DNA from 4 places in the Thalassospira sp. ABD4_177 genome. Region 4 is predicted to be linked to each of the others. Evidence: predicted binding sites of a transcription regulator. Region 4 holds the regulator's gene; each other region holds the start of a gene.

Region 1 (7,615 bases), on a different contig from region 4:
AGCGCGATTACGATTATGACAGCGCGGTCTTTTCGACCGATCTGCGCGACCCGGTTGATATCGGCAAAAAGGCAGCGGAAAAGACCCTGCGTCGCCTTAACCCGCGCAAGGTCAAAAGTGCGCAGGTGCCGGTGATTTATGATCCGCGTGTTTCGGCGTCTATTGTTGGGCATCTTTCGGGTGCGATCAATGGATCGGGCATTGCACGTGGCACAAGCTTCCTGCTTGATGCGATGGATAGCGAAATCTTTGCCCCGCATATCAACATCATTGATAACCCGCATCGCAAACGTGGGCTTCGATCCAAACCGTTTGATGCCGAAGGGGTAGCAAACCAGAAACGCCATCTGATCGAAAACGGTGTTTTGAAAACCTGGATCATGGATCTACGCTCTGCCCGTCAGCTGGGCCTGAAATCAACCGGCAACGCATCACGCGGCGCCGGAAGCCTGCCGGGGCCATCAACCACCAACCTTTACATGGAACCGGGCACGATTTCGCCCGAAGACATGATCAAGGATATCAAATCGGGGCTTTATATCACCGAGATGATCGGTAGCAGCGTCAATGGCGTCACGGGTGATTATTCACGCGGTGCGTCGGGCTACTGGATTGAAAATGGTGAACTGGCCTATCCGGTGTCGGAAATCACCGTGGCCGGGAACCTGAAAGACATGTTCAAGTCGGTTGTTCCGGCCAATGACCTGACGTTTAAATACGGCACCAACGCGCCGACCCTTCGTATTGATGGCATGACATTGGCTGGTCAGTAAAAAAACTCTTTGTTGCCAGAAAGACGAAAAAAGAACGCCCGGACCATTTGGCCGGGCGTTTTCAGTTTGGGTACTTCTTGGGTACTTGGGAGTTTCGGGTACTCAGGTCGGGGTGGAGACCTAAGCTGCCCGAATGGTACTGACAAAGCTGTCAGTGGCACCTTTCAGGGTGGTAAAGTTCTCAGACATGGTGCTGACTGCGGTCAAAACGTCACTCGACGCTGTGCCCGCCTCGGTTACGGCCTGAGAAACCGTAACGATGTTGGAGCTCACAACCGTTGTCCCGGTTGCAGCTTGTTCGATGTTAAAGGCAATCTCGCGGGTGGCAGCCGACTGTTCCTCCACCGCCGAGGAAATCGTCGCAACAACCCCGTCCATTTCCGTGATGGTCTTGCTGATCAGATCAATCTGGCTGGCCGCAAAGCCGGTACGGCCCTGAAGACTGTCGACCTGCTTGCGAATTTCTTCTGTCGCCTTTGCGGTCTGCGCTGACAGGGTTTTGACCTCGTTAGCGACAACGGCAAAGCCCTTGCCGGCATCGCCGGCACGAGATGCCTCGATCGTCGCGTTCAGGGCGAGCATATTGGTCTGATCGGAAATATCGGAAATCAGTTTAAGAACATGATCGATATTATTGGATGCCTCGACCAGCTCCTGAATGCCGCGCATGGTTTCGCGCGCCTGATCAACGGCCTTTTTGGCGATCTCGGTCGAAAATACGACCTGCCGGTTGATCTCCTCGATCGAGGAATTGAGTTCCTCGGTCGCGGACGCAACAGAATCCACATTGCCACTGGCCTGCTCACTTGCCGAGGCAACAGCGGTTGTTTGCTCTGAGGCGGTATTTGCGATCTGGGACATGCCCGTGGCGGTTGCCTGCAATTCCACAGCGGCCGCCGCCACCGCTTCGATGATGCTTCCGACACTGTTGGTAAAGCTGTCTGCCGTCTGGTTCATGAACTGGCGATGCTGTTCCTTGGCACGTTCTTCCTGTGCCTGGGCCTCGGCTTCGAGCTCATCATTGCGGATGGCATTGGATTTGAACACTTGAACCGCCTGCGCCATCTGACCGATTTCGTCCTTTCGGGTTTGTCCCGGAATTTCAACGGAAAGATCACGGTCGGCAAGACGGCGCATGATTGCGGTAATGGCAATGATCGGACGTGACAAACGATCGCCCATCACCCAGGCCAGGATCATGCCCAGAACCGCCCCACCGATGGATGCGATGAGGATTTCGGTCTCGGCCAGAATGATTTCGGCAACGACCTTTTCAAAGATGTTCTGTTCTGCCACCGCAAGGTCATGTTTTAACGCCTCGGCATCGGCAATGATGCCCTCGGATGCCTCGCGCATGGTGCCATGCACCGTGGCAACAATTTCAAGCTCATCTGCGCGCACCTTGTCAAATACCTGCCGATAATCGGCAAACAGTTCCTTGGCATCATCAAGCACGGCTTTCAGATCACCCGTCAGCGGTTGATTACCAATTTGCCCCAATGCGGTTTCAAGCTTGGCAAATTCATCCGCCGACTTGGCGCCAAAGCTGTCATCCTGACGACCAATCAGGATATTGGCATAGAGGCGCGCCAGAAGCGCATGTTCGCGTGCCGCGACCGAGCGTTTGAGAAGCTCCATATCGCCCGTGTCCTGGGCATGGGCAACAAGCTTGTCGAGATCTGCAACAATCTTGATCCCGTCCGGTTCAAGGCGATCAAGGATCAGGGAATGATATTCGTCGCTCAGGCTTTTGGCAGAGGCGAAACTTGCAAGATACGCGTCAAGCTCCTCGCCGATATGCTGGATGCGGCTTCGGTGTTCTTGGCCGACAAACTGCCCCTGGGCATCATCAAGCATCAGCTCAAGCTGCTTGGCATAGGTAAATACTGCTTCGGCATCGGCCGGGTCTGCCGTATTGGCAAATTCCCGCGCGTGGCTGTTAAAGCGCAAAAATTGGGTTTCGATCTCGCTGATCAGGGATGCTTCTTCAACATAATGGGCATATTCATCAACATCATGCGAGACTGCGACAAAGGTGACATAGGCAAAGGCAAGGGCCGCGATCAGAATTGCCAGAACAACAGCAAAACCAGCCAGAATTTTTGATTTGATGCGCATATTAGCCAACATCCCCGAGTTAAGAACCAAAGCAGAGGACCCCGAAACCATTGTCATTCTCCTTGGAAGGCGATGACGTTCATCAACGCTCGCCACTTCGGTCTAACGGAACTTTCCAAGCCCCAATATCCTCATATGAGGAGGGGCAAGGCGCCCGTGACACCTTGAAATTAAAGTGGTAAAGAGAAATGCAACTTCAAGGAGTCACTGCTTTATCATCATAAAAATATGATGAACCCTGAAACGTTGCGGATCAGCGATGAAACCGGCGCGAAAACGCCTGTCGGTTCAGGACTGCGTTCTTAAATGAAGTTTAATTAAAAATTGTGGTCTCAATAGGGGGACTCGCATGGTTCAACCGCGAGGAAGCACCCGTCGCTAGTCCGCTGCAATCCGAAGCAGTTCCTGCGGCGGGCTTTCTGATCTCGATGCCAAATCGGCATAGGCCGGCGGAACCATCAGCCGCACCGGATAGGGTGACAAGCTGATTTCACAGGGAAGCTTGCCGGCACTTTCCCCGTCAATCTGAAGCGGGGCCGGGCCGCAATGGCTGGTGATCGTGATGCGTTCAGAGCGGACCACCGACACATCACTTTGGGCATGCAAACGATTCAGCGTCAGCGCCAGTCCATAGCGTGACAGGGCACCGATCCCGTTACCGGGCATCATCACCACATCAAGACTGTTGGCGGTCAAACTGGCATCGGGTGAAATAATGAACGCGCCGCCATAGTGGCGCGCATGGGTCACAACGACCCCCGCCACGCGGTAGTTTTCCCGGCCGATATTGACTTCAAAATCGCGATGATGCGGGAAGAAAATATTGCGAAGGCCTTCGAGAACATAGGCGCCCTTGCCAATCAGGCGCTTAAGCCGCAGCGACACATTGGCGACGGTGTCGGCATCGGCCCCCATACCAACCATCAAAAAGAATGCCCGTCCATTCACCAATCCAGGGCGGACCCAGACCATGCCGGGATTATTGATATACTCCGCAATCGCGCGTGCCTTGATTTCAAGCCCGACCTCAACCGCCAACACATTGGCGGTACCCAGCGGAATAATGCCCAGTGGCGGGACTTCGTGACCGTCGATCTGGGCATCCAGCAACCCGTTGAGCGCCTCGTTCAATGACCCGTCACCGCCGGCCACGAACAGACGTTGATGGGCGCGCACCTTGCGCGCCAACTCGCGGGCGTGACCGGGATGGGTGGTCTGAAGCAATTCCACCTTGATACCGGCATGTTGCAATATCTGGGACAAAAACCGCTGTTTATTGCCCCCGGCACGTGGATTGAAGATGACAGTCACATCCGCTTCGGTCATTTGGACCCACTTCCGAAATAAAAATGAAATAAATTTATCACTTACCCTACCATATGAAATAAAACGTGTAACAGTTGCTTTACAGAACCGCGAAATTTCTGTGAACGGGTTATATAATCGAACGATTTGTTTTAAACGGATACTGGTTGGGGACAGTATTCGGCAAGACAATTTGTCGAATTCCAGCCATCCTTTTGGCAGGATACGGAGGAGCGGCAATGACAGCGATGACGCTGCAACCGCATTACCGCACGGTCTGGATTTCAGACGTCCATCTGGGGACACGTGGATGTCAGGCAGACCTTCTATTGGATTTCCTCAATGAAGTAACGGCAGACACCTATTATCTGGTAGGTGACATCATTGACGGCTGGCGGCTCAAGAAAAGCTGGTACTGGCCGGAAAGTCATCATGCCGTGATCACGACAATCATGGAAAAGGCAAAGAATGGCGCCAAAGTCATCTTCGTCCCCGGGAACCATGATGAATTCGCCCGTGAATTTGTCGACATGACCTTTGGCCATGTCGACGTCAAAATGAACGACATCCACGTCACCGCCGATGGCAAGCGCCTGCTGGTCATTCATGGCGATGAATTTGACGGGGTCGTCAAATATGCCAAGTGGCTCGCCTATCTGGGCGACACGGCCTACAACCTTGCCATCGCGCTCAATCGTTATTTCAACGGCGTGCGCCGCCGACTGGGATATGGGTACTGGTCACTTTCGGCCTATCTCAAGAACCGGGTCAAAAACGCCGTTCAGTTCATCTGCAACTTTGAAAATGCCGTTGCCCACGAAGCCGCCAAACGCAAGGTGGATGGCGTGGTCTGCGGGCATATCCATCATGCAGAAAAACGTGAAATCGGCGATGTCCTGTATTGCAATGACGGTGACTGGGTCGAAAGCTGCACCGCCCTTGTCGAAGACAAAGATGGCAAGCTTGAATTGCTGCACTGGGCTGAAATGCGCCAGATGGCGATGAGCCACTCAAGCCCCGGCAGCGATGCTGTCAGTACCCCGTCACTGGGCCTTGGCAAACTGATTTCCATGTTCCGTACCGCCCACAGCGCGGGCAACTCTGCATCGGGCTCTTCGAAAAAGGGCAATGATGCACCGATTGGAAAGACTGCATGAAAATACTGATCGTAACCGATGCCTGGTATCCACAGGTCAACGGTGTTGTCCGTACCCTTGAAACCGTACGCGGCGAGCTGGGCGAGATGGGGCATGACGTTCATGTCATCTCGCCCGATCAGTTCAAGACCATTCCCTGCCCGACCTATCCGGAAATCCGGCTGGCCCTGTTTGCCAAACGCAAGATGGCCAAAATGATCGAGGCCCTGCATCCGGTGGCCATTCATATCTCAACCGAAGGACCACTGGGTCAGGCAGCCCGGGCCTATTGCCTTAAACACGGCATTCCGTTTTCAACTGCCTATCACACGCGCTTCCCGGAATATATTCATGCCCGCTGGCGCCTGCCACTCTCGATCCTGTATCGCGGCATGAAGCATTTCCATGGCAAGTCGCAATCCGTCATGGTGGCGACCGAAACCCTGCGCAAGGAACTGTCCGATTGGGGGTTCAACAACCTTCATATCTGGTCGCGCGGGGTGGATCTTGATCTGTTCCGTCCCCGACCAGAGGCCAGCTTTGGCGACTTCCCGAAACCGCACTGGCTGTTTGTTGGCCGTGTGGCGGTGGAAAAGAATATCGGCCATTTCCTTGATCTTGACCTGCCCGGCACGAAGTTCGTGGTCGGTGATGGCCCGCAGCTTAATGAGCTCAAAGGCAAATATCCCAACGCGCAGTTTCTGGGTAAAAAGGTCGGCGAAGAACTGGCGACCGCCTTTGCGTCCGCCGATGTCTTTGTTTTCCCCAGCAAGACCGACACGTTCGGCCTTGTCATCCTTGAGGCATTGGCATCGGGCACCCCGGTCGCCGTCTTCCCGGTGCAGGGTCCGGCCGACATCGTGCGTGGTACCAAGGCCGGGGCGATTGATGCCGATCTGCGTGAAGCTGCCCTGGCGGCGCTTGAGCTAAAAGGTGAGGATGCCCGCGCACTGGCCGAACAATATAGCTGGCGCAACTCCGCCAACCAGTTCCTGCACAATCTCGCACCGTTTTCCGGCGGGTTTGATGGGATTGAGGCCATCCGGGTATCGCTTGATGATGTGGCAAACGCCAGCACAGCAAAACCGGATGCACCTGACCAAGAACGAGAAACTGACACAAATGCGGGCACAGTCCCCATAGGCCAGCCTGCACAATAGGCCTTGGCGGAAACTAGCGATAAAGACTTTTACGCAAAGTCCGATAGGCCCAAAGCCCGTTCAATGCATCCGTACCCAGCCAACGCCGGAACGGACGCAACAACAAATAAACCGGACGCAGGAGCCGGATTACCTTGCGCAGTGGCACCAATTGCGGGGCATCTTCGCCAGCGGCCTGCACATAGGCCTGCCATCCGGCACGCAACAGTTCCGGGCGTTTTTTAAATTCGCGCTGGATGGAGAAGACAAACAGCAAGACGTCACGGGCCTGCGCATCAATCAAAGGCATGCGGGCGTTCGGATCTTCTTCAAAATCAATAAAGCCGATCTGGCCATCATCGCGCAAGGTCATGTTCCGCAATAACGGCGCACCATGCGCCATGCCTTCACCATGCAAACCTGCCAAGGCAGTACCGGCCTTAACAACATGGGCGCGGATGGCGTCATCATCGCCCTTTTGCACATCATCATCGATGCAGCTTTGCAGGATGCGGCCATTATCACCAATGGCAATCCAGTTTTCCCCGACATCAATCAGATCGGGAACCAGCACACCTGCCGACGCAAGTTTGCGCAAGGTTGCCGCCTCGCTTTCAAGTCCCTGCTGCCCGCCCGGTGACACTGTCGGGCGCAGCAATGGAATACCGGTGATATTGGCGGCAAAGCGTTGAACGCGATGCCAGACTTTGTGCTTGGCCGGGACTGATTGCTTGACCCAGATGCGCCGACTTTCCCAACGCAGGGGGAAAACGCGTGCACCCACGCCCTGGGCAAGGGTATGTTCAACAAGTGCGTGGAGTTGCTCGTTCATTTATTTGTCTTATATGTCGCTGCGCGGTCATTGCTCGCTCAGTCGATTTTGTGTCCCGAATACGCGCGCTGCGGCTTGCCGCCTATGGCCCGGCATGATAGCAACAGCGCGTGCACTTAAATCATATTTTGCAGCCATATCCATAGAGATAGTATCACGTTGATACAACGTGGAAATGGCTTCGAAGATCAGGAACAGATTATTGCCCAAGAATTCCCTCGACCATACTGCAGAACATTGGGGCACATGGCCGCTGGTCCAACGCATCGTTAAGGATGCTGTTGCGCCCTATTTCGGCAAGATCCTTCTTGC
Region 2 (7,615 bases), on a different contig from region 4:
GCCAGATGATGCGATGTTCGGAAATGCCTTTGACCCGTGCGGTCAGGATGTATTCCTGGCTGAGCTGTTCGAGCATGAAGGACCGTGTCATGCGCGCGATATAAGCCAATGAGAAATAGGCAAGGATCGAGGCCGGCAGAACAATGTGCGAGACCGCGTTCCAGAACAGATCCATGTCGCCTTCGATGAGGGTATCAACCAGCATCAGACCCGTCGTCGGTTCAATGAAATCGACATAGAACGAATCAAGGCGTCCGGGACCGGCAACCCAGTCGAGCTTCATATAAAATACCAGAAGCCCCATCAGACCCAGCCAGAAAATCGGGATAGAGTGACCAGCAAGACCAATCACGCGGACCACATGATCGGGCCATTTTCCCTTGTTGATGGCGGCAAAGACGCCAGCCGGGATGCCAAGGGATACACCGATAATTGTCGCGAGCGTTGCCAGTTCCAGCGTTGCCGGGAACACGCGTTTGATATCGTCCAGCACGGAGTTTGACGTCAGCACCGACTGGCCAAAATTGCCCTGCAGGACATTGGAAATATAAATAAAGAACTGCTGCCAAAGGGGCAGGTTGAGCCCCATTTCCTCACGCACGCGGTCATATGTACTTTGCGACGCATGATCGCCTACAGCTGCCAGAACCGGATCAATCGGCAAAACACGACCGATCAGGAAGGTGACAAGCAGCAGGCCAAAGAATGTAATGGCAAGTGAAAAGACCAGCCGCAGGACAGTCGCCGCGGGGCCGGATGCGAAACGGGCGCGGTTGCGCCCGTCCCGTTTATTGCTTTTAACAGCGGACATTACGACCGTTGTCTCCTTCGTCGAGATTAGTCTTTGGTGACATAACGATAATAGTTGTTATCGAATGACGGACCGAGGACGAAGTTGTTCACGTTACCGCGCATGGATGCGATTTCAGTTTCCTGGAACATGATCACGAACGGACCGGTTTCCAGAACTTCTTTCTGAAGATCGACATACATTTCGGCACGCTTGGCGTCGTCGCGCTCAAGGGTGGCGGCATCGGTTTTCGCGGTCAGATCACCGGCATCCCACGAGTTACGCCATGCCAGCGGCTTGGCTGCGGCGTCGTCGGAGTTGTCCGGGTTCCAGGCAAAGGTCGATGCGTTGGTGTGCGGATCCTGATAGTCCGGGCCCCAGCGACCGATATAGATATCGTGCTGACGGGCGCGGTATTTGGTCAGGGTCTGTTTGCCATCACCCGGAATGATTTCCAGATTGATGCCGACCTGTGCCCAGGTTGCCTGGATCGACTGTGCCATCGCCATGATCGAGGTGGTGTTACGCGTATCCATGGTTACGCTGAAACCGTCCGGATAACCGGCCTCGGCCAGAAGGGATTTGGCTTTTTCGACATCAAGCGAGTAGGGGTTCTCGTTATAGGCACCCAGGAAACCTTCCGGCAGGAAGGCCTGATGAATTTGCGAACGACCCGCCAGGATGGTTTCGGAAATACCTTCGTAATCGACGAGGTATTTCAGCGCTTCACGGACTTTCGGGTTCGACAGATATTCGTTTTTCTGCGACAGGCCGAGATACCAGAGCGCACCTTTACCCTTGGAGAGCAGCTTGATGTCGTCATTGCCGGAAATCGAGGCCAACTGATCGGCTTCGAGGTTACGGGCAATATCGATATCGCCTTTTTCAAGCAGGAGCTGCTGTGCTGCGGCTTCCTTGACGCTCTGGATAATGACGCGCTTCATTTCCGGTGCGCCATCCCAGTAATCTTCGTTCGCCGTCAGGCTGAGGCTTTCACCCGCGGTCCATTTGTTCAGCTTGAACGGGCCGGAACCGGCATAGTTGGTTTTAAGCCACTCGTGACCAAGGTCACCGTCAACTTCGTGGGCAAGGACTTCTTCCTTGTCGACAACCGCACCAACGCCAGCGGTCAGGCAGTAGAGAACGAAGCTCGGTGCGTAGGGCTGGTCGACTTCCATGACGAGGGTGGACTCGTCAGCGGCGTAGATCTTTTCCTTGACGTTTTCGGCAGTGAAACCGAACTGGCCGAGAATGAAGGCCGGAGATTGATCAAGCAGGATCACGCGCTGCAGCGAGAAGGCAGCATCTTCGGCGGTCAGGTCATTGCCCGACGCGAATTCGATGCCATCACGGATTTTGAAGGTGAAGGTCTTGCCGTCTTCGGAGACTTCCCAGCTTTCGGCAATCACGCCATAGATATTGGAGACGTCTTCGTTGTCGAAACCGATCAGACGGTCATAGGTGTTACCGGCATATTCAGCGCCGGAAAACTCGAAAATCTGTGCCGGATCAAGCGTGATGATGTCATCAATGGCAAACGCCATGACGAGGGCATTTTTCGGCGTTTCGGCCTGTGCCATCAAAGGTGCGGTAGCGAGCGCGGTCCCCATGACCAGCCCTGCGATAAATTTGCGCATGATGCGCCTCCCGTTTGTTGTTGTGGGACTGCAGGCCAAAGCGTGGACTGATAGGCAACCAACTGGAGGCCGGAGGCGAAATAGCTTCATCTTCGCAGCCATCCGGGGTTTGGTTTACGCCTTCAGGCCCGAATATTAAGTGGGGCGGCCTGCAAGTGTTTGCTAAATGCCTGTGGAGCTGAGCATAATTTATACGATTAATCAATGATCAGTCGGTCAGTATTGCTGTCTAATTCATCAAAAGACAGATTCTGCGACAAAACTTCAAACTTTTAGTTGCGTAATTTGTCCGGAAGTGTACCCAAAAGGGTGCGGCGGGGCTGGCACGATGATCTCGTCGGAAACAAAAAAGCGCCAGCGATAAATCGCGGCGCTTTTTTTGTGCATCATTCCCAATCAGGAAGGGAATGGCGCGAGTGACGAGACTTGAACTCGCGGCCTCCGGCGTGACAGGCCGGCGCTCTAACCAACTGAGCTACACCCGCATTGTGCGTGGCGCGGTTTATATAAAGACCGCCTCTGGGTGGCAAGTGTTTTTTGACCGATTTTACAAAGAAAAATACATTGGCGAATTTCGCCGGTTTGTTTGGGAAAAGTTCCGGGAAAACAAAAAAGCGCCAGCGATAAATCGCGGCGCTTTTTTTGTTCATCATTCCCATCAGAGAGGGAATGGCGCGAGTGACGAGACTTGAACTCGCGGCCTCCGGCGTGACAGGCCGGCGCTCTAACCAACTGAGCTACACCCGCATGGCGTGGCGCGGTTTATATAAGGGGTGCTTCACTCTGGCAAGGGCTTTTTTGCAAAAAAAAGACGGGCCGGAAAATCAGTCGAAAAACGTCGACACGCAGCCTGGATCAGAGGGCGTTTTCGCCGTGCGGAATGCGCAGATCAAGGCAATGATCAAGGCGGAGGTGATGGGCAGAAACAAAAAAGCGCCAGCGGATGAACCGTGGCGCTTTTTTTGTACGTCATTCCCAATCAGGGAGGGAATGGCGCGAGTGACGAGACTTGAACTCGCGGCCTCCGGCGTGACAGGCCGGCGCTCTAACCAACTGAGCTACACCCGCATGGTGCGTGGCGCGGTTTTTAGCAGTCGCTCCCAGGTGGCGCAAGCGGTTTTTGACCTGCAAGTTCAAATTTTGAACCGGTTCTTCTGCCAGTAGAAACCAAGCGGGCCTTGGGCGCGTCAAGGTTTACCGTTTTTAGTGGGGGTCAGGTGGTGCGAAGGCATGGAACGCGGCGTGTGAGGGTAGGTGGCTTTGTCGGGCTAACCGGACATATCAGTTCGTTGAAAAGCGATGAAAATGTGTCTGGTCGCGCCAGTGCTGCAGGCGCAATTGCCCGTTGGCCGCGTAACAAGGACAGTATGCGAAAGATTAAGTCGCGCGGGATGTCTATTCGCGCGGGTCTTCGTAGCGTTCGGTCAGTTTGGTCAGGGCCGCGACAGTTGCCTGTTCGACGGTTGAGCCAAAACCGGTAACGCGCCCGGCCAGAATGACATAGAGAGAATCGATATGAAGCTGCATAACGAGCAGCTGTTTTTCGTTGGCGGTGGTACGGTCGGCAACGAAGGTTTCCAGCGATTTGGCGATCTGGGTCATTAATGGATACTGGAAAGTCCCGCCCAGCGCCTTGACCGAATAGGCAAGATCACTTGCCGCCGTGACGGCCTCAGGGCGTTTGGATTTATCGCCAAGCCCTGCGATCACCGTTTTACGGCATGCCATCAGGTCCTTGCCGATGTCGCGAACGAAGGTTTCCGAGCTGCGCTGAACGACCTGTTCGAGCTCTTCGAGCTGTTCGGGCGACAGGTTGATGTCGAAACCCTTTACGAAGTTGACAGCCCGGCGCTTGAGATCAGTTTGTGCAGGAATGATTTGCGCATTCTTTTTCTTTTTTGGTTGTTCCGGCTTCACGATTGCTCCGCTTCCCCAGTCAAAATGACTCATTCGTCTGTGCTCCTGCGATCAGGGCCATCAAACTGGACCTGTCTGCGACGTCGGTCCGGGCCAAAATAGGTCCCGGTATTCACAAAGACACGCGGTCGGGTGATCACCGAAACCAGACGGCTGTAAAGTGCCTTGGCGTTGAAGGGTTTGGCAAGAAATTCCGTAATCCCAAGATCGCGCGCGGTCGTCACGTAGCGAAGCTCGGAATGCGCGGTAAGCATGATCACCGGAATGAACCGGTTTGGCGAATTGGTCGAATTGCGCATGACATCAAGAAATTCGAGGCCATCCATGCCGTGCAGGCGCCATTCGCAAATCACGATGTCGATCTTTTCCGTGCGCAGCACGTCAAAGGCAGCATTCGGCGTTTTCACGCGTTGGATATGACTAGCCCCCAAATAGGCGAGCGTGTCATAAACCACCTGAGCCGAAATCTTGTCCCCGTCAACAATCAGAAAACTGATTTTACTAAAGTCTATTTTCGCGTTCATCCGGCCTCGGTTCCTGAGCATCATCACGAAATGCGTCGCTGTTCAGGAGGATACAGCAGCAAATCATACCCCGTTGCTGATCTGTAAATCCTTATACCTTTGTCTGGTTTCCAGCAAGGCCAAACCGCAAGGATTCAGGCCGGGAAATCTGACAAATACTGACCCAGGGCCAGCTTTAAATATCGAACAGACGACGTTTGCGTCTTATTTTTTGGTGCTCGTGTCCGGTTTGAACACACCCAATATTGGATATTTTTTTTGAGAGTAAAGAGGAAGATCGTTTTTATTTCATGGGCTTGGTGGTGCCGTCGTCGTCGATGACCTTAACGGCGATACCAGACTCTTCGAACATTTCTGTCGATATTTTCATATCCTGTTCCCAGCGTTCGAGAAAATCAGGGGTCAGTTTCGACTTGTCGACATAGACCTCGGCGATGCCGGCCTGAATGATGGCACGCGCGCAATCGCAGCACGGGAAGTGCGTGACATATAACGCGCAGCCATCAAGCGACGTGCCGGTATAACTGGCGTTATAAATGGCATTGCGTTCGGCATGTTCGGTATAGGCGTATTTTTCCGGACGCTGATGGCGGTTTTCGACGGCGTCATCGACCCCGCGCGGAAAACCGTTATAGCCGACAGCACGAATCTCCTTTTTCGGGCCGATAACAACGGCACCGACCTGGGTGCTGCGATCTTTTGACCAGTCTGCAATATGGGCTGCGAGGCCAAGAAAGCGGTGGTGCCATTTGCTCATGAAAAGGATCCTGTTTGCGCCAAAGGTATGGTCGGTCGGCTCGTCCGATATGACCGAGATATTTCACCGGGATGGGTTCTTTAAAGAAGGCGCTTCTTGTAATTGTCCAGTGAAAAATCACATTTTTGTAAAGGCAATTAAAGAAAAGTCCCTGTTCAAATAGGGGCTGATTGATTATTAAGGGGGTACCCCCAGAAAAAGATCAGGACGCCTTTTCGTCTCGCCGCAGATGCAGGCCGAAGCGGGAAGGCTCATGTGTAAACCGAATAACAAGAGGTAGTAGCCGATGCGCCGTCAACGTAAGGCGAAGATCATCGCGACCCTGGGGCCGGCAAGTTCAAAGCCAGAAATCCTCGAACAGATCGTGCAGTCAGGTGTGGACGTATTCCGCCTGAACTTCTCGCATGGGGAACACTCAGAACATCTGGCCCGCTTTGAAGCGATCCGCGCTGTAGAAGAAAAACTCGGCCGCCCGATCGGTATTTTGATGGATCTTCAGGGCCCGAAAATTCGTGTCGGGACCTTTGCTGATGAGCAGATCGAACTGGCAGCCGGTGACAAGTTCAAATTCGATATGGACAAGAAGCCGGGCGACAAGACCCGTGTGGCGCTGCCCCATCCCGAAGTGTATGCCGCGCTCAAGCCGGGTGCGAACCTTCTGCTTGATGATGGCAAGCTGCGCATGCAGGTCGACAAGTGTGACGACAAGTCCGCAGAATGCACCGTCATTACCGGTGGTCCGCTGTCAAACCGCAAGGGTGTCAATCTTCCCGATGTGATGTTGCCGCTGTCACCGCTGACCGACAAGGACCGTGCCGATCTGGTTTACGGTCTTGAGATGGGTGTTGATTTCGTGGCCCTGTCATTTGTGCAGCGTCCCGAAGACGTTGCCGAGGCACGCAAGATCATTCAGGGCCGTGCGGCCATCGTTTCCAAACTGGAAAAACCGCAGGCGATTGATCACCTTGATGAGATTGTCGAGCTTTCTGACATGATCATGGTCGCGCGTGGTGACCTTGGCGTCGAATGCCCGCCGGAAGATGTTCCGATCCTGCAGAAACGCATCATCAAGGCCTGCCGCGAAGCGGGCAAGCCGGTGATTGTTGCCACCCAGATGCTTGACTCGATGGTGTCCAACCCGGCACCGACCCGTGCCGAAGCATCCGACGTCGCGACGGCCGTTTATGACGGTGCTGATGCGGTGATGTTGTCGGCCGAAAGTGCTGTGGGTAAATACCCGATCGAGACCGTGTCGATCATGGACCGTATTCTGCGCCGTGTGGAACAGGACGAGCTTTATTACCGCATGCGCGATGCCAACCGTCCGGATCCGGAACATAACGCCCCGGATGCGATCAGTGCGGCGGCCCGTCAGGTGGCCACCACCATCGGTGCGAAAGCGGTTGTGAACTATACCTCGTCGGGTTCGACGGCGTTCCGTGCCGCGCGTGAGCGTCCGGAAGTTCAGATTCTTGGCCTGACGCCGCGGATTCAGACGGCACGTCGTCTGGCGCTTTGCTGGGGCGTGCATCCGGTCTTTACCCGTGATGCCACCAACTTTGCCGAAATGGTCGGAATTGCGACAGAAGTGGCGAAGCGCGAAGAATTCGCCGGGCCGGGAGACTCGCTTGTCATTACCGCAGGTGTTCCGTTTGGGACCCCGGGGGCGACCAACATCCTGCGCATTGCGTGGGTTAGCAACAATTAAGCTGATCCTTAACGCATACCATTGCGTGTTGAGACTTTTCAGAAAACGGGCGTCCTTCGGGGCGCCCGTTTTTGTTTGGATACGGTTGGTAAACAGCCCCCTTTGCCGGGTTTTTCGCAGACAAAGGGCAGGGGGCATCAAAGCCCCCGTTATCGTTAATGTTTTTTTGAGTCTTTGCGCCGATAGTCATTCTGTAATCAAGGCTCTATCCAAGGATTTGAGCCATTGAGGTTGGGCTATCAAAATTAGACGTCTTGTCTGGTTGTGTATCGCTGTCAGTTT
Region 3 (7,615 bases), on a different contig from region 4:
GAAGGGTCAGTTACGGCTGCGGCCGAACGGCTGGGTGTTACGCAATCTGCGGTCAGTCACAACCTGACCAAATTGCGCCGCATCATGCGCGACCCGCTTTTCACCAAATCCGGGCGCGGGATTGTGGCGACCGCACATGCGCAAAACCTGGCGGAACAGGCGCGGTTTCTTCTGGATCAGATGCAGGCCTTTGCCAGTGGTGCGGATTTCGAACCCGACGGCGCATCGATGACGCTGACGATTGCCGCCAACGATCTGCAGCGTGATCTTTTGCTGCCGACCCTGTTTCATAATCTTGAAGGTGCGCTTGCCAACATCCGCATGACGGTGGTGCCGTCCCTTTTGCCGGGGCCGGCCTTGCTGCGCGAGAATCACTGTGATCTTCTGATTTCACCCCGCCCACCCGAAGGGATCGATATCGTGCAAAAGCGCCTTCTGACCGATCACTACATGGTGTTTTATGATCCGGATATGCGGGATACCCCGCAAAGCGCGGATGATTATCTTGCCGCACGCCATATCACGGTGCGCTATGGCAATAACCGTACGCTTGAATTTGATGACATGCTTGAAAGTCAGGGCGTTGATCGCAACATCGTTTTGCGGGTGCCGAACTTTACCGCCATTGCCGAATTCCTGCGCGGAAGCAATATGATCGCAACCTTGCCCAGTCTTTTGCACAAGCATGCCCTGCGCGATTTTGCGCGTGCACCAATGCCGGTCACCGGTCTGAAGGACCGCACGCTTGATCTGCCGATTTTCATGTGCTGGCACCAACGTTATCAGCATGATCCATCGCATCGCTGGTTGCGCGAACAGCTTGAAGATGTTGTCGCAACCCGATTGCGTATGCCAACCAAAGAACCCGTTTCGCAAACTTAGGGGGCAGGCCCCGCAAAGGACACAATGACGATTACAGAAATCATCTATTGGCTTGAATTGGCCGGGGTTGCTGTTTTTGCGATTACCGGCGCACTTGAGGCATCCCGTCGTCAGATGGACATCATGGGGTTCGTTTTGATCGCGACCTTTACCGGGATCGGCGGCGGCACGGTGCGTGATGTCATCACAGGGGCAACACCGGTCTTCTGGATCCGTGACATCACCTGGCTTGTGAGCTGTATCAGCGCTGCAATCCTGACATACTTCACCGCCCATCTGGTGGAGCGGCGCTATGTCGCCTTGCTGTGGCTCGATGCGCTGGGGCTTGCGATGTTTGGCGTCACCGGGGCGGCCATTGGCCTTAATCTTGGCGTGTCACCCTTGGTGGCCGTCATTCTGGGGATGATCACCGCAACCTTTGGCGGGATGGTGCGCGATGTGGTGTGTAATGAAATACCGCTGATCCTGCGGCCAGAGATTTATATTACCTGTGCACTCGTCGGTGCCGGAATTTATGTCATCGGCACCACAATCCTTGGATTGCCGCGCGGGCCGATTGCCGTCATCGGCTTTTTTGCCGCCTTCACGATGCGGGCAAGTGCGATCAAGTTTGGTCTGCGTTTCCCGGTCTACAAGGCCCGACCGGGTCGGGAGTACTAGGGGGCTTTCGACCACATAAAGCCTACTCAACGATCAACTGCACCCGGTCGCTGGAAAAGGCGGTGATCCCGTATTCAATCGGCACACCTGCGGAATCGACATCGACACTTTCGGTCGAAATCACCGGACGGTTGCGCGCCTGCTTGAGCAGGTTGGCAACCCTTGATGACGGCAGGGTGGCAGAGATACGCGTGGTTTTGCGACTATAATCATGAATCCCGAAGCGCTTGAAGGCCTCGGTGAGCGACTTGGTCTCGACAAATATTTCGACAATGCCGTCAAAGCGGGCAGCCGGCAGATAACTTGTCGCCACCGCCAGCGGCACACCATCGGCCTCTGACACAGAGAACAGCTCAATCACCCGTGTGCCCGGTTTGACATCAAGGAATTGCGCAACGGCTGCACTGGCTTTTAGCACCTCGGACGATACCAGACGCTTGTCGGGCAAACGATGCCGGCCCGATACAATCTGCGAAAAGCGGGTTTTCGAACCCAGCGGGTAATCCAGGATCTGTTCCTGCACAAAGGCCCCGCGCCCCTGCTCGACCCGGACAACATTGGAATCGACAAGTGCGGCCATCGCACGGCGCACCGTATGGCGGTTCACGCCAAAGCGCCGAACCAGTTCCATCTCGGTCGGCATCTTGTCACCGGGCGCGAAAACCCCGTCGGCAATATCAGTCAGAAGCTGCTTTTCTATTTGCTTCCAGATAGATAGACCCGGTTCCCAATCCATTAAATTCCCCGTTCATAAAACTTTCACCGCAAGACCTTTGCCTTTGGTTCTGGATCGTCTTATAACGTCAATAGGTATAGACGTCTAGACAAATTTTGAATTTGTCGACACAAGTTGAAAAGGGATCAGATTGATGACGGCGCACCCTGCCCCGAATGCCGAGACCGATCAGAACCGGACTACAGACACCCCCTCCGATCCACAAATTGCCGCACGTCAGAAATGGATGTCGGTTCTGGCCCGCACATCGCGTGCCCGGCTGAAAACACAATGGTCGGAAAACCATCGCAGTGAAACCTGGACCCACCTGCGCGAACCACAGATTGGCATGGTGATGGTGCGCGGTCGGGCCGGTGGTGCCGGACAGCGGTTTAACCTTGGTGAAATGACGGTAACGCGCTGTGCCGTGACACTGTCTGACGGCACCGTCGGGCATTCATACGTCAAGGGACGCGATCGCATTCAGGCGCAATATGCCGCCCTGTTTGACGCGGTGATGCTGCGCGATGGATCGGAAAGCGACTTTATCGAAACGCTCGCCGCCGAACAGGCCGCCGCCAAACACGATCATGCGCGCAAGGTTGCCGCCACCAAAGTTGATTTCTTCACCCTTGTCCGCGGAGAAGACGAATGACGTCCCAATCCCAATCAACAACCGCCCAGACAAGTGACCTGCTGCCCGGTTTTGACCATGCGGCCTTTGATTCAAACGCCGTCTTTCGTGCCCTGCTTGATGCCATGTCGCGCCCCGGTCGGATTTATGATCTGCCGGTCACTGTTACGGCGCCTGATGGCCTGAACGAAGCTGCAACGGCAACCCTTCTTGCCATGGCGGATATGGATACCACCGTGTGGCTTTCGCCATCACGCGCGACCAAGACCGCCGGCGATCATTTGAAGTTCCATTGCGGCTCCCCGATCAGCACGGATGTCAAACAGGCGGACTTTGCAATTGCCCGCATTTCAGATGACCTGTCCTTCGTCACCGATCTTTCGGTCGGCAACGCAGAATATCCGGACCAATCCGCGACCCTGGTCCTGATGGTCGAAGAGATTTCCGATCGCCCGTCCATGACCCTGTCGGGACCGGGCATCAAGGACACACACAGCCTTGCGATCAAGGATTTGCCGGAAAGCTTCCATGCCTGGCGGGCAGAGAACCATCACCTGTTTCCGTGCGGCGTTGATGTGATTTTCGCAAGCCCAACCCAGATCGCCGCCCTGTCGCGCACCACCCGGATCGAGGTCAATTAATCATGTATGTTGCGGTAAAAGGTGGCGAACGCGCCATCAACAATGCTCACAAGCTTCTGGCCGAGCAACGCCGGGGCGACAAAGACATTGCCGAAATCGAAACCGATCAGATCGAACAGCAATTGTCGCTGTCGGTCACGCGCGTTATGGCCGAAGGATCGCTTTATGACCGCGATCTGGCTGCCCTTGCCATCAAGCAGGGCCGTGGTGATTTGATTGAGGCGATCTTTTTGATGCGGGCCTATCGCACGACGCTGCCGCGTTTTGCGTTTTCCAAGCCGATCAAAACCGCCGAGATGGATGTGTCGCGCCGCATTTCGGCAACCTTCAAGGACCTGCCCGGCGGCCAGATTTTGGGCCCGACCTTTGACTACACGCATCGTCTTCTCGACTTCACCCTGATGGCCAATGGGGAAGAACCGACCGAAGCATCAAGCGGTGAACACCCGGTCGATGAAAACATGCCGCGCGTTCTCGATGACATCTTGAACTATGAAGGCCTTATTCAGGACGAACCAGTCCCGGTTGATGACGATGCGCCCGTCGCCGATTTGACCCGTGAGCCCGTCAAATTCCCGGCCGGGCGTGATTTGCGTTTGCAGAACCTGTCACGCGGTGATGAGGGATTTGTTCTGGCACTCGGTTATTCCACCCAGCGCGGTTATGCCAACAGCCACGCCTTCGTCGGTGAAATCCGCTATGGCACTGTTTCGGTCGAGATCGAACCCGAAGAACTCGGCTTTGCGATTGATATCGGTGACATCGAACTGACCGAATGCGAGACGGTCAACAAGTTCAAGGGATCAAAAACCAAGCTGCCGCAATTTACCCGTGGTTATGGGCTGGTGTTTGGTCAGAACGAACGCAAGGCCATTTCGATGGCGCTGGTTGATCGTGCCATGCGCGCCAATGAAATGGGCGAACAGATCATGGGCCCGGCACAGGACAGCGAGTTCGTGATGGAACATAGCGACAATGTCCAGTCCACCGGCTTTGTCGAACATATCAAGCTGCCACACTATGTCGATTTCCAGGGCGAACTTGAACTGGTGCGCCGCATGCGCGCCGAGGTCGAGGAACGTCTGGCGAAGGCCGACGCCGAAAATGGCACATCCCAACCCGAGGCCGCGGAGTAATCCCATGGAACAGACTGTCAAAAACCCGGCCGACGGGGCACCGGACTATAACTTTGCCTATCTTGATGAACAGACCAAACGCATGATCCGGCGCGCGCTGCTCAAGGCCGTGGCAATCCCAGGTTATCAGGTACCGTTTGCCGGACGCGAAATGCCAATGCCGTACGGCTGGGGCACTGGCGGTGTTCAGGTGACGGCTGCTGTGATCGGACCTAATGATACGCTCAAAGTCATTGACCAGGGGGCGGATGACACCACCAACGCGGTCTCCATCCGGCAATTCTTTGCCAAGACGGCACAGGTCGCCACCACGGAAAAAACCGCGGAAGCATCGATCATTCAAACCCGTCACCGCATTCCGGAAAAGGAACTGCGCGAAGATCAGGTTCTTGTTTATCAGGTGCCGATCCCCGAACCGCTTCGCTTCCTGGAGCCGCGCGAAACCGAAACGCGGAAAATGCATGCGCTTGAAGAATACGGCCTGATGCATGTGAAGCTTTATGAAGACATCGCACGCCATGGCCATATCGCGACCACTTATGCCTATCCGGTGATGGTCGATGATCGCTATGTGATGGATCCGTCGCCGACGCCCAAGTTCGACAATCCGAAAATGAACGACATGGCTGCCCTTCAGCTTTTCGGCGCGGGTCGTGAAAAACGCATTTATGCCCTACCGCCCTACACCAAGGTCAAAAGCCTCGATTTCGAAGATCATCCGTTCGAAGTCCAGACCTGGGAAGATGAATGCGGCATGTGTGGTGCGCGCGACAGTTACCTTGATGAAGTCATTCTCGATGACCAGGGCAACCGGATGTTTGTCTGCTCGGATACCGATTACTGTGCGGAACGACAGGAAGCCGGCCATCGCGGCCCGCAACATCATGACCAACCCCTTGGCACCGCAGATCGCGAAAAGGCAGCAGAATAATGACCCAGATGAACGAACCACTTCTGCGCGTTGATGACCTGACCATGATGTATGGCGACCGGGTTGGCTGCAAGGATGTCAGCTTTGAACTCCGTCCCGGTGAAGTTCTTGGCATCGTTGGGGAATCCGGATCGGGTAAATCGACTTTGCTGCGCAGCATATCCGCCCAGCAAGAACCGACCAAAGGTTTGGTTGAGTATCAAACCCGCATTGATGGTGTGCGCGATGTCTATCAGATGTCCGAAGCACAGCGCCGTCTTCTGATGCGGACCGACTGGGCCTTTGTGCATCAGAACCCGCGTGATGGTTTGCGCATGAATGTCAGTGCCGGGGCCAATATTGGCGAACGGTTGATGGCCATCGGGGATCGTCATTACGGCAACATTCGCAGCAATGCGGACAGCTGGCTTGGCAAGGTCGAAATCGCATCCGAGCGCCTTGATGACCTGCCATCAACCTTTTCGGGCGGCATGCAGCAACGTTTGCAGATTGCCCGCAACCTCGTAACCAGCCCGCGCCTCGTCTTTATGGACGAACCCACGGGTGGGCTTGATGTTTCTGTTCAGGCCAGATTGCTCGATCTGCTGCGCGGGCTGGTTCACGATCTTAATCTTGCGGTGATCATCGTGACCCACGATCTGGCGGTCGCACGACTTCTTTCGCACCGGCTGATGGTGATGCAACAGGGCAATGTGATTGAACATGGTTTGACCGATCAGGTTCTTGATGACCCACAGCATGCCTATACCCAGCTGCTTGTTTCTTCCATTCTGCAGAATTGATCGGGGCGAAGAAAATGTCTGAAATGCTTCATGCTCAAAACGTCGCCAAAAGCTTTACCCTGCACACACAAGGTAGCGTGACCATTCCGGTCTTCGAGGGCGTTGAATTCATGCTTTCGGCTGGGGAATGTATCGCGCTGACCGGTGAATCCGGCTCCGGGAAAAGTACCTTCATGCGCATGCTTTATGCCAATTACACCTGCTCGCAAGGATCCATCAAGGTGTTTCATGATGGCGACTGGCTCGATATCACCACCGCCAGTCCGCACTCGATCCTTGATATCCGCAAGCGCACACTTGGCTATGTGTCGCAGTTCCTGCGCGTGATCCCACGTGTCCCGACGCTTGATATCGTGGCCGAACCGCTTGTCGCCCTTGGCACAGATCGTAAGGCCGCGACAGATAAGGCGCGCGATCTTTTAACCCGGCTTCGCATCCCCGAACGTCTTTGGCAGCTTTCACCACTGACCTTTTCGGGCGGGGAGCAACAGCGTGTGAATATTGCACGCGGCTTTATTGCCGATTATCCGATCATGCTGCTTGATGAGCCGACCGCATCGCTTGACGCCCAAAATCGCGCCACAGTTCTGGCGCTGATTGAAGAAGCCAAAAGCCGCGGGGCGGCAATCGCCGGCATTTTCCACGACCATGAAACCCGTGATGCGGTCTGCACCGGGTCGTTTGATGTGACTTCCTTTAAAGTTGGGGCCAATGACTGAACAGATTTTCACCAATGCCAAACTGGTTCTGGCAAACGAAGTCATTGACGGGGCCGTGCAGGTCAAGGACGGCAGGATCAGCGATATTTCTGATCGCGCCTCGAACCTTCCGGGCGCAGAGGACATGGACGGCGATTATCTGATGCCGGGCCTGGTCGAGCTGCATACCGACAATCTCGACAAACATCTGACCCCACGCCCCAAGACCCGCTGGCCTGCCACCGCTGCCGTTGTCGCCCATGACAACCAGGTCGCGAGTGCGGGAATCACCACCGTGTTTGATGCGGTGTCCATCGGCGATGTCAACGAGGGCTCTGAACGCATCGTGCGCCTGATTGAATCGGTCACCGCACTTGAACATGCGCTTGAAAACGCGTTGCTGCGTGCGGACCACAAACTCCATCTACGCTGCGAGACATCCTTTCCGGGCATGGTCGAGGCGCTGGGTCAACTGATCGACCTGCCGCTGGTCAGCATGCTTTCGGTGATGGACCACACACCGGGGCAGCGCCAAT
Region 4 (7,615 bases):
CCGGAACTGGCTGGCATCTGGGGGGCGGCTGTTGGCTCGTTCTATACCCTGCTTGTCACCCTGGCATTGTCCTTCCCGATTGGGGTTCTTGCTGCGGTTTACCTGGAAGAGTTCGCACCGAAGAACCGCTTCACCCAGATTGTTGAAGTCAACATCAACAACCTGGCCGCTGTCCCGTCCATCGTCTTTGGTCTGCTCGGTCTTGAGGTGTACCTTAATGTCATGCATCTGCCGCGTTCGGCGCCGGTTGTTGGTGGTTTGACGCTGGCCCTGATGACGCTTCCGACGATCATTATTGCCTCGCGGGCTGCGATCAAGGCGGTGCCGCCGTCGATCCGCCAGGCCGCCCTTGGCTTGGGCGCATCCCCGGTTCAGACCGTGACCCATCATGTTTTGCCGCTGGCAATGCCGGGCATTCTGACCGGCACGATCATTGGCATGGCCCAGGCACTGGGTGAAACCGCACCGCTTCTGATGATCGGGATGGTCGCCTTTATTGTTGATATCCCGGGCGGGGCACTTGACCCGGCAACGGTTCTGCCGGTCCAGATCTATCTGTGGGCGGACAGCCCGGAACGTGCCTTTGTCGAGAAAACCTCGGCAGCGATTATGGTGTTGCTGGCATTCCTTGTCCTGATGAATGGACTGGCTGTGTATCTGCGCAAAAAATTTGAACGGAAGTGGTAAAATGGCTGCTGTATCCCAGAGCGCAATGACGGCAGAGCCGTCGGTCGAAAAACCGAAAATGACCGCGCGTAACCTTGATCTTTTCTATAGCGATAATCAGGCTCTCTATGAGGTCAACCTTGATATTGCCGAAAAGCAGGTTACCTCGCTGATTGGCCCGTCGGGCTGTGGTAAATCCACCTTCCTGCGCTGCCTGAACCGCATGAATGACACCATCGACGGTGTCACCATCAAAGGCGAAGTCACCCTTGATGGCCGCGACATTTATGACAAGCGCATCGACGTGGTTCAGCTGCGCGCGCGCATCGGCATGGTGTTCCAGAAACCGAACCCGTTCCCGAAATCGATCTATGACAACGTGGCCTATGGCCCGCGCATTCATGGTCTGGTCAATTCGCGTGACGAGCTTGACGAAATCGTCATGACCTCGCTTGAACGTGCCGGCCTTCTCAAGGAAGTCAAAGATCGCCTGCAGTCGCCGGCAACCGGTCTTTCCGGTGGTCAGCAGCAGCGCCTGTGCATCGCCCGTGCGGTTGCCGTCAGCCCGGAAGTCATCCTGATGGATGAGCCGTGCTCGGCGCTTGATCCGATCGCGACCGCCAAGGTCGAGGAACTGATTGACGAGCTGCGCTCGAACTACACGATCGTGATCGTGACCCACTCCATGCAGCAGGCTGCCCGTGTGTCACAGCGCACCGCGTTCTTCCACCTGGGCAAGCTGGTCGAAGTCGGCGAAACCGATCAAATCTTTACCAACCCGAAGGACGAACGCACCAAGGGTTACATTACCGGCCGCTTCGGTTAAGTGAGCCAGGAGTACGCATAAATGGCTGAAGATCATACCCATATCGTAAGTTCGTTCGACGAGGAACTGACCCGTCTGAACAACATCATCTCGCAAATGGGCGGGCTTGCCGAAAGCCAGCTTATTTCGTCGATCCGCTCGATCGTCAAACGCGATTCCGAGCTGGCCGAAAAAGTCATCCTGTCCGATCAGCGCATCGACGTTCTCGAACAGGAAGTCCAGGACTTTGCCGTTCGTCTGCTGGCGCTCCGTCAGCCGATGGCAGATGACCTGCGTCAGGTCGTGACCGCGCTCAAGCTGTCGAACGATCTCGAACGCATTGGTGATTTGGCCAAAAACATCGCCAAACGCGCCCAGGTCCTGAACCAGATCCCGCCGATCCGCCCGGTTCAGGCGATCCCGAACATGGCCAAGCTGGCCCAGGAAATCATCAAGGATGTCCTGGACGCCTATATCGAAGGCGATGCCGACAAGGCCCACCGTGTCTGGGAACGCGATCAGGAAGTGGACGATATGTACAATTCGCTGTTCCGCGAATTGCTGACCTACATGATGGAAGATCCGCGCAACATCACCGCGTCGACCCATCTGTTGTTCATTGCCAAGAACATCGAACGTATTGGCGACCACGCCACCAACATCGCCGAAACGATCTATTACCGGATCAAGGGCGAGGACCTGCCGGGTGTTGACCGGCCAAAAAACGACGCAGCGAACTTCGCTGTTGTCGAACCGAATGAGTGACACTGGAGCATAGGAAGATGGACCCAACGGTTCTTATCGTCGAGGACGAAGCTGCAATCGTAACCATGTTGCGCTACAACCTCGAACGCGAGGGGATGCAGGTCGTCGAAGCCGGAGACGGTGACGAAGCGTTGAAAATCATGGCAGAAACCCATGTCGATCTGGTTTTGCTCGACTGGATGTTGCCCGTCATGTCGGGGATCGAGGTCTGCCGCCAGATCCGCCGCAAGCCCGAAAGCCGGGATCTTCCGGTGATCATGGTCACCGCACGCGGCGAAGAAGGCGACCGTATTCGCGGCCTTGATACCGGCGCGGATGACTATGTCACCAAACCGTTTGCCATTGGCGAGCTGCTGGCCCGTATCCGGGCGCTTCTGCGTCGGTCCGGTCCGGCGCAACCACAGGGGCAGTTGATCTATTCCGACATCGAAATGGATCTCGCCGCTCACCGTGTCAGCCGCAATGGCAAGGCGATCCATCTTGGCCCGACGGAATTCCGTCTGCTGCGCTATTTCCTTGAACATCCGGGACGGGTTTTCTCGCGCGAACAGTTGCTGAATGCGGTCTGGGGCCCGAACATCTATGTCGAAACCCGCACTGTTGACGTTCATATCCGTCGCCTGCGCAAGGCACTCAATGACGTCAAAGGCACCCGCGATATCATCCGCACCGTCCGTGCGGCCGGTTATGCGCTGGATTCCGAAACCGCGGCCTAAGCCGTTTTGACACGCGATCCAATGAAAAACCCCCGTTGCGATGCGCAGCGGGGGTTTTTGTTTTAAATCCGGAATGGCTTTACGGGGTGTCCTCGGCCGGTTTGTCGGTTTCCTCGGAACTTCTCTGTTTTCGCTGTGTGCGCGGCGCCAGTTCGTTCATCAACAGCATATCGGCCCGGCGGAATTTGGCGATTTCGGCATCGATATCTTCCTGCGGCACCTCGCAGGCGGCCAGAACGTGATCCGATAACCGCAAGCCGGTTTCAAGTACCTCCGGGATGGCGGCATCCGCGCCATGGCGTGACAGCGGCCCGATATGGGTGATGTCCTGCGCACGGGCAAAAATCTTCAGATGCGGATAATGCTGGCGCAACAGCGCAACCGTCTTCTCCGTCGCATGCGGGTTCCCCATGGCAACAACCGCAATTTTTGCTTCGTCGGTATGTGCCGCCCGGAAGGTTTCCGGTCTTGACCCGTCGGCAAAGTAAACTGGTAGGCCTTCGGCCCGGCCACGCGAAACCTGCTGGGCGTCACTATCAAGCACCAGGAACGGGATGTTCCGGGTTTTAAGCAACCGCGCCAGAACCCGGCCAACGCGCCCGCTGCCGATCACCAGAACATGCTGCTGAATGCCCTCGGACTCTTCGGCGATCTTGCCAAGCTGGTCTTCTTCCTTGGGATGGAGCTTTTCCTCGATCTTGTGACCAAGGCTGATCAGGGTCGGGGTCAGGGCCATGGAAATCGCCACCACCGGGATCAGCATCGCCGCAATATCAAGCGGCACCGCCCCGTTCTGGGCCGCCAGGGCAAACATCACAAAGGCAAATTCACCACCCGCCGCGAGGCTCATCGCGACCCGGATCGCGAGACCGGTTTCAAACCGCATGGCACGCGCCAGTCCGAACAGAACCGCCGTCTTGATGGCGAGCAACAAGACAAGCCACATGACGATGGTGCCGAACTGGTTATAAACCACGTCGGCATTGACCGACATGCCCACCGACATGAAGAACAGCGACAGGAACACCCCACGGAACGGCGAGATATCGGCTTCGATCTGATGGCGGAATTCGGTTTCGGCCAGCATCACGCCTGCAATGAAGGCCCCCAGCGCCATCGAAAGACCGGAAACTTCGGTAAGGGTGCTGGCCGCCAGCACGACAAACAATGTGCCAATGGCAAACAGTTCCGGGTTTTTAAGCGACGCGATATAGCGAAACAGTCGCGGCAAGACATAACGCCCAACCAGCAACAGCAACGCAACCGACCCGAAACCAAGCAGTATGCTCATCCACGGGCTGGTTTCCGTTCCGGCATTGCCTGCCGCCTGCACCATGATCAGGAACGGGCCAACCGCCACGTCTTGTAGCAACAGGATGGCAAGGGCGGCACGGCCAAACCGGGTATTGAGCTGCCGGTCGTCAGAAAGCTGTTTTAGGATGATCGCAGTCGATGAAAGCGCAAGCGCACCGGCAATGACAAGCGCCGTGGGCAGCGCATACTCCATCGCCACCAGAAGCCCCAAAAGGGCTGCCATCGACACCACAATCTGCAAAACACCAAGCCCGGCAAAGCGTCCGCCAATAACCCGCAGGCGATCACGCGAAAGCTCCAACCCGATCATGAACAGCAGGAAGACAACGCCAAGTTCGGCAACAGTTGAAATGTCTTCGCGTTCGGAAATCAGGCCAAAGCCGAACGGTCCGATAAAGAAACCACCAATCAGAAATCCGATAATCGAATTCGCACGAAGCTTGTGCGCAATCGGAACCGCAATGATCGCGGCAGTCAGAATAAGGAACAGCTCGAACAGAACGCTGTGATGCATGGCGAAAATCGATCCGGCAGGCGGTTAAATATCTGAAAATAACGAGATTAACAGGATAACGAAAATAACCCTGCCAGTCGTGGGTAAATTTGACGCATGTGAAAAATTCACACCCCTGTCGCAGCATCCGGTTCTGGCGCGCCGTGATGTGCTTAAACGTTTGCGTGCGCACAATGTCACATCCTGATGACTTGCCATTCGGCTTGCCAAATGCCATCTTCCGCGGGCCTGACAAAAGGCCGGTTTAATCGCTTTTCAAACGAGCAGACATTTTGGAACAACTTATCCCCTATCTTCAGATCATCGCAGGTCTTGTTTTACTGACAGCAGGTGGTGAATTCATCGTAAGGGGGGCGGTTGGTCTCGCACTTTTGCTCGGCGTTTCCAAAGTCATTGTCGGTCTGACAATTGTCGCCGCCGGGACATCGGCGCCGGAATTTGTCGTTTCGCTGAATGCGTCCCTTAAGGGCACGGCCGATATCGCCATGGGCAACGTTGTTGGCTCCAACATTGCCAATATCCTGCTTATTCTCGGGGCGGTCGCATTGCTCAAACCTGTCGCGGCGTCGCGTGTGACGGTTGTGCGCGACGGGGGCACCATGTTGCTTGGCACTTTGCTGTTCATTGGTTTGTGCATGTTTGGTGTGATCGAACGCTGGGCTGGGGCGATCATGCTCTGTGTGTTGGCCGCGATCTGGTACTTCACCTACAAGCATGACAAAAATTCACCCAGCGAAGCCAGCCACCTGCATGAAGAAGAAGTCGATGAAATCGGTGAAAAGCCCAAAGGCTGGACCAAGCCGATCATTGCGACCGTGATCGGCATTGTCGGTCTGATGCTTGGTGCGGACTGGCTGGTTGAAGGCGGGGTAACGGTGGCCCGTCAATTTGGCGTCTCCGAGGCGGTCATTGGCCTCACCCTTGTGGCGTTCGGCACCTCCTTGCCCGAACTGGCTGCATCGGTGGTTGCTGCTTTCCGCGGGCATTCCGATGTTGCGCTGGGCAACGTATTTGGCTCAAACCTTTTGAACCTGCTGGTGATCATTGGTGGTGTTTCACTGATCGCGCCGATCCCGGTGCCAGAGCAGATCATGAATTCCGATATCTGGATCATGCTGGCTGTAACGGTGGGTTTGCTGGGCGTTGCCTATGCCCTGCGCAAGATTTCGCGCATCACCGGTGTGGCATTCGTGATTGCTTATCTGGTCTATGTCTTCCAACTTGTCGTAGCATAAAGCATATTGCGTCTAATCTGCCCCATTTTGCCGGAGAGAACCTTCTGTCCGGCGAGGAAAGGACCGCAGTACGTAGCGGGGCTACGTGCAAGGAGCTTGACGCTGCGGGGCGGAAGGTTCTCCCGGCCCGAAGGGTTTGTTTTTGGCGGCGTTTCGCGGCGTTACACCGTTTGACCGATGCACCGCATCGCTCTGCACGCTGTGCCTTGCCAAACGACACGCCAAAAACAAACACAATGGAGCAGATTAGACGCAATATGCTTTAATCAGTTCAATCAGGTTCCGGCGAAGCCGTTATAAGACCGGGACCACATGACAAGGATCGAGGCAGCGATGACAGCTCAGTCTCCAAAGTCGGTTTTGATTACTGGTGCTGCAAAACGCATCGGCCGGGCGGTCACCCTTGATCTTGCGCGTGATGGCTATGACATCGCCCTTCATTGCAATAATTCGCGCAGCGACGCCGAAGCCCTGGCAGGCGAGGTGCGCGATCTTGGCCGGCGCGCTTGTGTTGTTTCCGCCGATCTGACCAACGAAGAAGACGCCCATCGTCTGCTGGCCGATGCCAAAGACCAGCTTGGCCCGATCGGGGTTCTGATCAATAACGCCTCGACCTTTGAATATGATGATGTGAAGACTGCGACCCGCGAAAGCTGGGATCTGCATATGGAAACCAATCTGCGTGCGCCCTTTGTCCTGTCGCAAGAGTTCGCCAAACACCTGCCAGACGATTGCAAGGGGGCAATCATTAACCTGATTGATCAGCGCGTTTGGAATCTGACCCCGCATTTCATGACCTATACATTGTCAAAAGCCGGGCTTTGGACCCTGACCCAGACACTTTCCTTGGCATTGGCGCCAAAAATTCGGGTCAATGCCATCGGTCCGGGGCCGGCACTGCCTAGTAGCCGACAAACACAGGAAGATTTCGACGCGCAATGCGCGAAAACACCCCTGAAAATAGGGACAAACCCGCAAGAGATTTGCGACGCGGTTCGATTTTTCCTTGCCGCGCCGGCCATCACCGGGCAAATGTTAGCCCTTGACGGCGGGCAGCACCTTGATTGGGCGCCCAGTGGCGAAGACGATGCCCCCAACGAATGATGCCCGGTCGTGATGGGATAAATCACTGCCAAACATCGGGCCGGACGTGCGTGGTGATGCTGGAACCGCGCAAGAAAGCAGCACAAGGAAGACCGGAATATGACCGCAGGCCTTAAAAAGGATGCCAAAATTACGACACTGCCCTTTGCCGACTTGGCGGGCAGCCTGCGCCGTGTCTTTGTGCGTGACATGATCATTCACACCTCGATCGGGGTGTATGAACACGAAAAGGAAGCCCCGCAACGCGTTCGGATCAATCTTGATCTCGAAGTGCTCGAAGGCGACGGTGTTCAGAATGACGACATCACCACCGTGCTCAGCTACGAAGATCTGGTTGTCGGCACCCGTCGCATTTGCCAGGACGGTCACACCAATCTTGTGGAAACCCTTGGGGAAAAACTCGCCGATATGTGCCTTGCCGATCCGCGCGTTCGCAAGGTGATCGTCAGAGTTGAAAAGCTCGACGTTTTTGAAGACGTCACGGCAGTTGGTGTTG

Evidence for each region. Region 4 encodes PhoB, which activates phosphate uptake and scavenging genes when phosphate is short. Its sites were predicted from a motif close to TNTCATAAAACTGTCA; they were not measured.
Region 1: a site for PhoB is predicted at 4,231-4,246, ahead of ACXAF0_RS05990 (diacylglycerol/lipid kinase family protein). Genes of this name have one in related genera too.
Region 2: a site for PhoB is predicted at 5,743-5,758, ahead of ACXAF0_RS19445 (deoxycytidylate deaminase). Genes of this name have one in related genera too.
Region 3: a site for PhoB is predicted at 2,289-2,304, ahead of phnF (phosphonate metabolism transcriptional regulator PhnF). Genes of this name have one in related genera too.

What each region holds. Positions count from the first base shown of each region.
Region 1 is NZ_JBSWWO010000001.1:1,309,289-1,316,903, reverse strand. Features, by position in the region: gene ACXAF0_RS06000 (TldD/PmbA family protein) at 1-773, shown strand, start outside; gene ACXAF0_RS05995 (methyl-accepting chemotaxis protein) at 894-2,891, opposite strand; gene ACXAF0_RS05990 (diacylglycerol/lipid kinase family protein) at 3,270-4,217, opposite strand; gene ACXAF0_RS05985 (UDP-2,3-diacylglucosamine diphosphatase) at 4,436-5,353, shown strand; gene ACXAF0_RS05980 (glycosyltransferase family 4 protein) at 5,350-6,492, shown strand; gene ACXAF0_RS05975 (hypothetical protein) at 6,506-7,303, opposite strand; gene ACXAF0_RS05970 (ABC transporter ATP-binding protein) at 7,479-7,615, shown strand, end outside.
Region 2 is NZ_JBSWWO010000008.1:15,915-23,529, reverse strand. Features, by position in the region: gene ACXAF0_RS19480 (ABC transporter permease) at 1-811, opposite strand, end outside; gene ACXAF0_RS19475 (ABC transporter substrate-binding protein) at 838-2,427, opposite strand; tRNA gene ACXAF0_RS19470 (tRNA-Asp) at 2,836-2,912, opposite strand; tRNA gene ACXAF0_RS19465 (tRNA-Asp) at 3,098-3,174, opposite strand; tRNA gene ACXAF0_RS19460 (tRNA-Asp) at 3,419-3,495, opposite strand; gene ACXAF0_RS19455 (transcriptional regulator) at 3,823-4,377, opposite strand; gene ACXAF0_RS19450 (response regulator) at 4,374-4,868, opposite strand; gene ACXAF0_RS19445 (deoxycytidylate deaminase) at 5,152-5,625, opposite strand; gene pyk (pyruvate kinase) at 5,912-7,333, shown strand.
Region 3 is NZ_JBSWWO010000001.1:872,676-880,290, reverse strand. Features, by position in the region: gene ACXAF0_RS04055 (LysR family transcriptional regulator) at 1-882, shown strand, start outside; gene ACXAF0_RS04050 (trimeric intracellular cation channel family protein) at 907-1,542, shown strand; gene phnF (phosphonate metabolism transcriptional regulator PhnF) at 1,565-2,278, opposite strand; gene phnG (phosphonate C-P lyase system protein PhnG) at 2,412-2,912, shown strand; gene phnH (phosphonate C-P lyase system protein PhnH) at 2,909-3,532, shown strand; gene ACXAF0_RS04030 (carbon-phosphorus lyase complex subunit) at 3,535-4,668, shown strand; gene ACXAF0_RS04025 (alpha-D-ribose 1-methylphosphonate 5-phosphate C-P-lyase PhnJ) at 4,673-5,599, shown strand; gene phnK (phosphonate C-P lyase system protein PhnK) at 5,599-6,381, shown strand; gene phnL (phosphonate C-P lyase system protein PhnL) at 6,396-7,100, shown strand; gene ACXAF0_RS04010 (alpha-D-ribose 1-methylphosphonate 5-triphosphate diphosphatase) at 7,093-7,615, shown strand, end outside.
Region 4 is NZ_JBSWWO010000003.1:39,552-47,166, forward strand. Features, by position in the region: gene pstA (phosphate ABC transporter permease PstA) at 1-687, shown strand, start outside; gene pstB (phosphate ABC transporter ATP-binding protein PstB) at 689-1,492, shown strand; gene phoU (phosphate signaling complex protein PhoU) at 1,514-2,236, shown strand; gene phoB (phosphate regulon transcriptional regulator PhoB) at 2,254-2,952, shown strand; gene ACXAF0_RS16170 (cation:proton antiporter domain-containing protein) at 3,032-4,780, opposite strand; gene ACXAF0_RS16175 (calcium/sodium antiporter) at 5,053-6,015, shown strand; gene ACXAF0_RS16180 (SDR family oxidoreductase) at 6,349-7,119, shown strand; gene folB (dihydroneopterin aldolase) at 7,219-7,615, shown strand, end outside.